Linked DNA regions of Labrys monachus. The protein of the gene in region 1 interacts with the protein of each later gene in a pairwise test. Links are inferred from orthologs where the notes say so. Each region holds a gene or a part of one and is shown on either strand. Other genes may lie near its edges.

Region 1 (4,048 bases):
TCCCGCTTGAATCGCGACCGCAACGGTCTATTTGGAAGCACGTCTTCCCGTGAAGGATCTCCCATGCGCCTGACAGATCTCCTGGCCCAGAAGCCCGTGCTGCTCGCCGACGGTGCGACCGGAACCAATCTGTTCGAGATGGGGCTGATGTCCGGTGACCCGCCGGAGATCTGGAACATCGAGCATCCCGACCGCATCCTCGCGCTGCACCAGTCCTTCGTCGATGCCGGGGCCGACATCATCCTCACCAATTCCTTCGGCGACAACCGCAGGCGCCTGGCGCTGCACAAGCTCGACGGCCGGGTGAAGGAACTCAACGCCATCGCCGCCCGCAATGCCCGCAAGGTGGCGGACGGCGCCGGCCGGCCGGTGGTGGTGGCCGGTTCCGTCGGCCCGACGGGCGATCTCTTCGTCCCGCTCGGCCCGTTGACGGAGGAGGACGCCGTCGAGATCTTTGCCGAGCAGATCGAAGGGCTGAAGGAAGGCGGAGCCGACGTCATCTGGATCGAGACGATGTCGGCGGCCGAGGAGATGCGCGCGGCCGCCAAGGCGGCGGTGAAGGTCGGCATGCCCTATACGGTGACGGCGAGCTTCGACACGGCGGGCAAGACCATGATGGGCATTCCGCCCGCCTCCATGCCGGGCGTCGCCGCGGACATCGATCCTCGTCCGGTGGCGGTCGGCGCCAATTGCGGCGTCGGCGCATCGGATCTGCTGGTCTCGATCCTGTCGATGACCGAGGCGGATCCCGATGCCGTCATCATCGCCAAGGCCAATGCGGGCATTCCGCAGTTCCACGGCGACCATATCCATTATTCCGGCACGCCCGAGCTGATGGCCGAATATGCGCGCCTGGCCGTCGACGCCGGCGCCCGCATCATCGGCGGCTGCTGCGGCACCTCGCCCGCCCATCTCGCCGCCATGCGGCAGGCCATCGACAGCCATCAGCGCGCCGAGCGCCCGGACACCGCCAAGGTGGTCGCCGAGATCGGGCCGCTGGTCGCCCCGCCCAAGGCGGCGAGCAGCGAAGACCCGGCGCGCCGCCGCCGCCGGCACTGACGGACGGGCGTCTTTTCTCCGAGCTGCCGGGCTTGCCGGCGTCTCCGAACCGACATCGCGCCAGCTTCGTTTACGCGGGCGTGATGTCGGTCTGCGCGAAATCGTTGCCCTTGCACAATAGCGGAGCGTTGAAATGGCGCGCCGCGGCATAGGACGGGCAGTCTCCCATGTTCAGGGCTGCCGGATGCCTGCCCTTGCCGTAACGCTCGCGCGCGAGGACCGCATGCCGTCGAAGAAGGCCTTGTCGGGACGCTCACCTGTATCCGGTGCTGCATCGATCTGGCTGTGAATGACGGCGGCCTCGTTTCCAACGGCAGAACCCTGCGATCCCTAGCCAACATTTCGCGGCAGGCGATCCGTACGGCTTCGGTAATGGAAATGCCGCGGACGGCCGCCAGCTCGCGGGCTGCAGCATCGGCGGCCGGGTCGGTGATGTGAAGAGTCATGGCACGTCTCTCGACAGAAAATGTACATGACGTGGTCTTGAATGTACATCGGCACCATGAAGAAGTCTGGAATGCGCCTGGGCTGAATCGGCTTCACACGAGCCAGTCGGGGATGATGTCCAGCCCCAGCATCTCGTCATAGGTCGGACGCTTGCGGATGACGGCGAACTTGTCTCCGTCGACCAGCACTTCCGGGACGAGCGGGCGGGTGTTGTAGGTGCCGGCCTGCACCGCGCCATAGGCGCCCGCCGACATCACGGCGACGAGATCGCCCGAGGCGACCAGGGGAATGGCGCGATCCAGCGCGAGATAGTCGCCCGTCTCGCAGACGGGACCGACGACGTCGGCGGTGATCATGGCGCCGCCGGCCTGGCGCTCCCTCACCGGCCAGATCGCATGATAGGCGTCATAGAGCGTCGGCCGGATGAGGTCGTTCATGGCGGCGTCGACGATGACGAAGGTCTTGCCCTCGCCCTGCTTCACATAGACGACTTCGGAGACGAGGATGCCGGCATTGCCGGCGATGAGCCGCCCCGGCTCGAAGACGAGGGTGGCGTCGAGGTCGCGCGCATAGCGCTTGACCACGGCGGCATAGTCGTCGGGATGGGGCGGAGGCTCGTTGTCGTCGCGATAGGGGATGCCGAGGCCGCCGCCGAAATCGATATGGTCGATGGTATGGCCGTCGGCGCGCAGAAGCCGCACCAGCCCGACCAGCCGCTCGATCGAGGCATCATAGGGTTCCAGCGCCGTGATCTGGCTGCCGATATGCATGTCGACGCCGGTGACCCGGATGCCCGGCAGCCTGGCGGCGCGGGCATAGAGCTCGCGCGCCTCGGCGATGGGAATGCCGAACTTGTTCTCCGACTTGCCGGTCGCGATCTTGCGGTGCGTCTTGGCGTCGACATCGGGGTTGATGCGCAGCGAGATGCGCGCAATGCGGCCTTTGGCGCTGGCGATGCGGGAGAGCAGCTCCAGCTCCGGCTCGGATTCGACATTGAAGCAGAGGATGTCCTCGTCGAGCGCATAGGCGAGCTCGCGCGCCAGCTTGCCGACGCCGGAGAACATGATCCTGTCGGCGGGCACGCCGGCGGCGCGGGCGCGCCGCAGCTCGCCTTCCGACACCACGTCCATGCCGGCGCCGAGTTCGGCGAGTACGCGCAGCACGGCCAGGTTGGAATTGGCCTTCATCGCATAGCACACGAGCGAGGACACGTCGGCGAAGGCGCCGGCGAAGACCTTGAAATGGCGGCGCAGGGTGGCGGCGGAATAGCAGTAGAACGGCGTTCCCACGTCGGCGGCGATCGCCGGCAGCGGCACGTCCTCGGCGTGCAGCACGCCGTCGCGATAGGTGAAATGGTGCATTTTTGGATCAGTTCAGCAGGAAATCCATCGGAAGGGCCTTATGCTCCTTGACGAAGCCGGGGTCCTTCTTTTTGCCCGTCCCCTCGCCCTTCTCGGGGACATTCTGCTCCGGCGGCGGCTCGAGCTTGCCGCGGCGGCCGCAGCCGGCAAGGGCGAGGCTGGATATCAGCGCCAGAGCGAGTGCGACACGGAACGCGGGGCCTAGCATGGACAACTCCTGATCATGAGGCTGTGTAGCATGGATTCGATCGAAATGCCGGTGTCCCGGCCGGCATTTTGCCGCGCCGGGGGCCACCGCTCACGAACGCAGCGCCTTCAGCCAGCGCTCCGCCTGGGCCTTGACGTTGTCCGGCGCCGTGCCGCCATAGGAGGTGCGGCTGCGCACCGAGTTCTCGACGCCCAGCACCGCGTAGACGCCCTCGTGGATGCGAGGCTCGACCTCGCGCATCTCGGCGAGCGTGAGGCTCTCGAGCGGCGCGTCGCCCTTCGCCGAGGCCATGCCGACCAGCCTGCCGGTGGCGTGATGGGCCTCGCGGAACGGCAGGCCGAGCTCGCGCACCAGCCAGTCGGCGAGGTCGGTCGCGGTCGCATAGCCGGCGCCGGCGGCTGTCTTCATGCGCGCGGTGTCGGGGCGCAGATCGCGCACCATGCCGGCCATGGCGGCGGTGGCGAGCGACAGCGTCTGCAGCGCGTCGAAGGCCTGCTCCTTGTCCTCCTGCATGTCCTTGGCATAGGCCAGCGGCAAGCCCTTCATCACCACGAGCAGCGCGACGAGCGCGCCGATGACGCGGCCGGCCTTGGCGCGCACCAGCTCGGCCGCGTCGGGATTGCGCTTCTGCGGCATGATCGAAGAGCCGGTGGTGAACTTGTCGGACAGGGCGACGAAGGCGAATTGCGGCGTCGTCCAGATCACGATCTCCTCGGCGAAGCGCGACAGATGCATGGCGCCGATCGCAGCCGCCGCGAGCGCCTCGAGCACGAAGTCGCGGTCCGACACCGAATCGATGGAGTTGGCCGTCGGGCGGTCGAAGCCGAGGGCGGCGGCGGTGGCGCGCCGATCGATCGGGAAGGAGGTGCCGGCGAGGGCGGCCGCGCCCAGCGGGCTCTCGTTGAGCCGCCGGCGGGCGTCGGCGAAACGCCCCCTGTCGCGGCCGAGCATCTCCACATAAGCGAGGAGGTGG
Region 2 (3,934 bases), 4.9 Mb from region 1 along the record:
CGCCCTTTCCCCCAGCAGCACCTTGCCGTCCCTGAAGATGACGACGCTCGCTGCGAGGATGGGGCGGATGGGATAGGCTCGGGACGCATCTTCCATCCAGGCAGTATTCCTGGCGGACGGACGCGCCGCAACCCATATCGGCGTCAGGAGGCGCACGGTCGCCGAGGGAAATTCCTGGACGCGCCAAGGGGCTCACCTGTCGCCGTGCGGCGTCCGAACCGGATCCATCCCCCTGCCGGCTATCTCAGCCGAACGGGAACATGTCTTCCGGCTTGCGGGCCGCCAGCCTGGGGATTTCCAAGGTGACGGCCAGACCGCCGCCGGCGGCGATCGAAGCCGTCACGCGGCCGCCATGCTCTTCGATCGCATGTTTTGTGATGGCCAGGCCAAGGCCATAGCCGCTTCGCGCAACCGCATGGCTTCCGCGCGAAAAAGGCTGGAAGATCCATTCGAGCTCGGACGCCGGCACGCCGGCCCCCTCGTCCGTGACCGTCACGCGAAGCCGCTCGTCGACGATTTGAGAAAAAATCGAAACGCGGGAATTGTCGGGTGAATATTTGAGCGCGTTGCGGATGACATTCTCAAACGCCCGATAGATCAGTTCCCCGTTGACCTCGGCGACGAATGCCGCGACGCCGTCATGGGACAGGGAAATTCCACGAGCCTGAGCCTCGAAGGCCGCATCGTCCACGATCCCGTTCAGGAGATCCATGAGGTCGAGGGTTTGCACCGCGCCGTCGCCGGAGCGGGCGCTCAGTCGGGCGAGTGTGAGGATCTCGCCAACCAGCCCGTCGATACGCTCGATCTCGCGATCCATGCGATCCATCATGATATCGAGCCTGGACGGATTCTGTCTGAGCACGCCGATGGCCGCCTGAAGACGGGACAGGGGCGAGCGGAGCTCATGGGACACGTCATGAAACAGCCGCTGCTGGATCCCTTGGAGTTCCTCCAGGTGGGCGGCGCTGGCATCGAAGTCGTGCGCGAGAGCCGTCACTTCGTCCTTCCGGCCGTCCATCTTGTCACCGATGCGCACGTCGAACCGGCCCTGGGCGAGAGCGCTCAGACCGTGGCGGAGATGGACGACGGGGAGAATGAGATAGCGGGCCAGCCAGAAGGCGGACACCGCGCTGGCGATGAGGGCCGAGACCCATGGCAGCAGCTTCGGCCAGTCTCCCGCCATGGTGCCGGATTCCTGCGCGATGATGCTCACGCGGCTGCAAGTGCCGCCGACAGCGACGCTCCGCACATTTTCCGCCTCGACGCCCGGGCAAGCGCTGGAAGGGCCAATCTCGGAAACAGACAGGTTGACAGGCCGAGGCAGCGCCGCCACGGCCCGGGCGAAAGCCTCGGCGGCATCTTTCCCTTGCTGCTCGAGCAGCCGCGCCGCCACATCCAGGGTGAAGTCTCGCCGCTCGCGCGCGATATCCTGGGAGAATGGAGCAGCGTCGAGCAGGTTGATGATGATGAAGGGCCCCGCGACCGACGCGGCCATCGTCAACCAGATGATGGTGAAGAACTTCCAGAACAGGCGACGCATCATCGATCCTGCAGGAGCTGGTAGCCTTGCCCGCGCACCGACTGAATCCAGGACTGGCCATCGCCCCTTGCGCCGAGCTTCTGACGGACGCTGCTCAGGTGAACGTCGATCCGCCGATCGAAAGGCGTCAAGGGCCGCCCGAACGCGTGCCTTGAAATCTCCTGCTTGGACACGAGCTGGCCGGCGTTGCGGGCGAGAACTTCGAGCAGGCTGAATTCGGTACCTGTCAGTTCCAGAGGCTTGCCGCGCCATTCCGCCGCCCTGTTTCCCGGGTACATGACGAGTTCGCCCGCACGGAGCACTTCCTGCGCCGTTCCGGCCCCCGACGGGCCGGCGCGGCGCAATATCGCCTTCAATCTTGCGGCGAGTTCGCCGGGAGAGCACGGCTTCGGCACATAATCATCGGCACCGAGGTTGAGCCCGGCGATCCGATCGACGTCATCGCCCTTGGCCGTCAGCATCAGGACGGGCACCGTACTCGACCGTCGGATCCGCTGCAGGACATCGATGCCGTTCATGTGCGGCATCATGATGTCGAGGACGATGATGTCGACGGCGTTCGATGCAGCCTGTGCGATCGCGGTGCGCCCGTCCTGCGCGGTCGAGACCTCGAAACCCTCCTCATTGAGATACTCTTTCAGGAGGGTCGTGAGATCGACATCGTCGTCGATGAGAAGGACCTTTACCATTCTGAGTGCCCGTCATTCGTCAAGAGAAAACCCATACAAGAAAAATGCCGGCCGGATAGGGAGTTTTACTTATCTTAACATTGACTTAACGGCACTTAACGCCCGCGCCGCTATTGATGGATGAGTTTACTGTGTCCCGGGCGCCGAATGAGAGTTGTATTTGACAAGCAAATTGCGCTCGAGCAGGGGCTCGCGGCAGCCATGGCCGATGTCGGGGCGGCGAAAGCCGATCTCTATCCCAGCCTGAGCCTCGGCGATCCGGCGAGGATCGACAGTTCGATGCCGACCGGAACGTCAGTGCCGTGGTCCTTCGGCCCGGCGCCGACGATCCCGCTTTTCGACGGCGGATCGCGCCAGGCCGCCAGGAGCGCGATCGCCGAGATCGAAGCCGCTCTTATGCGGGTCGACGGCGCCCGCAGGCGGATCGGCGATGCGAGCAGCGCAGCTCGTTTCCCTGCCGCTGGCCCATGCAAAGGCACAAGGAAATCTCCTGTGATGTGGCGTTCCGCCTGTTTATTCGTTGCTCTGCTCGCCGGGGCGAGCCCTGCTTTTGCTGCTGAGACCTCCAATGGACAGCAGCAGGAGGAAGCTGCGGCCCTCACCGTGGCCGTGGTCAAGCCGACCCAGCGCCAATGGCCGGAGACCGTCCCCGCGACCGGCTGGCTCAAGCCTTGGCATGAAGCGATCATCGCCTCGGAGATCGGCGGTCTTCGCATCACGGATGTTCTCGCCGATGTCGGTTCGGTGGTCTCGAAGGGCCAGCCGCTGGTGCGCCTCGCCCAGGAAACGGTGCTTGCGGATCTGCGCAAGGAGGAGGCCTCGCTCGAATCGGCCAAGGCGGACCTGGCCAAGGCGAAGGCGAATGCGGACCGGGCGCGCAAGGTGCTGGGCAGCGGCGCGCTTTCGGACGAGAAGGTCACGGAATATCTGATCGCGGAGCAAACGGCGGCCGCCAGCCTCGATTCCGCACAGGCCACGCTCGACGGTCAGAAGATCAAGGTCAACCAGACGACGATCGCAGCGGTCGACGATGGCTTGATCACGTCGCGGTCCGCCCAGCTCGGCGCGGTGGTCTCGTCCGGCACCGAGCTTTTCCGGCTCATCCGTCAACAGCGCGTCGAATGGCAGGCTGAGGTCTCGGCGCGCTACCTCCCCCGCATCAAGGAGGGCCTTGGGGTCGTGATCTTCGGCCCCGGCGATCGGCGCATAGAAGGGACGGTCAGGCTGGTCGGCCCCACGGTCAGCACCGACACGGGTCGGGCGATCGTCTATGTCACGCTGCCGGCAGAGGCCCATCCCCCGGTCGGCATCTACGCGACGGGGCAGATCCAGCTTCAGACGACAAGCGCGCTCACGGTACCCGAGACGAGCCTCGTGTTCCGCGACGGCATCAATTACCTCTTCACCGTCGGCAAGGATCGGCGCGCCCTGCGCGTACGCGTCGAGACAGGCCGCCGCAACGACGGCGAAGTGGAGATCATATCCGGTCTGGAACCGTCCGCCGATGTCGTGAAGTCCGGTGGCGCATTCCTCTCGGACAAGACCCTGGTAAGGGTCGAAGGAGAGGCGCCATGAACTTCTCCGCCTGGTCGATCCGCAATCCGGTTCCCGCCATTCTGTTGTTCGTTCTCCTGACGGTGGGCGGTCTTCTCGCCTTCGATCGACTGTCGGTCCAGAATTTTCCCGACATGGATCTGCCGACGGT

Evidence for each region. Proteins that work in one complex are often made in the same cells at the same time.
Region 2: the proteins of lysA (region 1) and J3R73_RS07400 interact in binary tests that used the Escherichia coli proteins (3 or more experiments, as listed by UniProt). The link is inferred for Labrys monachus from one-to-one orthologs.

Annotation. Positions count from the first base shown.
Region 1 is NZ_JAUSVK010000001.1:6,518,755-6,522,802, forward strand. What follows is about bases 734-3,720. They hold lysA (diaminopimelate decarboxylase), read right to left. Parts: upstream 2,868-3,720; coding sequence 1,599-2,867; downstream 734-1,598. Other genes in these bases: bmt (betaine--homocysteine S-methyltransferase), read left to right, coding at 734-1,059; lptM (LPS translocon maturation chaperone LptM), read right to left, coding at 2,875-3,075; argH (argininosuccinate lyase), read right to left, coding at 3,166-3,720. Outside these bases: more of bmt, read left to right, coding at 64-733; more of argH, read right to left, coding at 3,721-4,048. UniProt on the Escherichia coli protein: Specifically catalyzes the decarboxylation of meso-diaminopimelate (meso-DAP) to L-lysine. Is not active against the DD- or LL-isomers of diaminopimelate.
Region 2 is NZ_JAUSVK010000001.1:1,648,520-1,652,453, reverse strand. What follows is about bases 385-3,257. They hold J3R73_RS07400 (response regulator transcription factor), read right to left. Parts: upstream 2,230-3,257; coding sequence 1,540-2,229; downstream 385-1,539. Other genes in these bases: J3R73_RS07390 (efflux RND transporter periplasmic adaptor subunit), read left to right, coding at 2,350-3,257; J3R73_RS07405 (HAMP domain-containing sensor histidine kinase), read right to left, coding at 385-1,540. Outside these bases: J3R73_RS07410 (NUDIX hydrolase), read right to left, coding at 1-96; more of J3R73_RS07405, read right to left, coding at 245-384; more of J3R73_RS07390, read left to right, coding at 3,258-3,804; J3R73_RS07385 (efflux RND transporter permease subunit), read left to right, coding at 3,801-3,934. UniProt on the Escherichia coli protein: Response regulator member of the two-component regulatory system CpxA/CpxR which responds to envelope stress response by activating expression of downstream genes including cpxP, degP, dsbA and ppiA.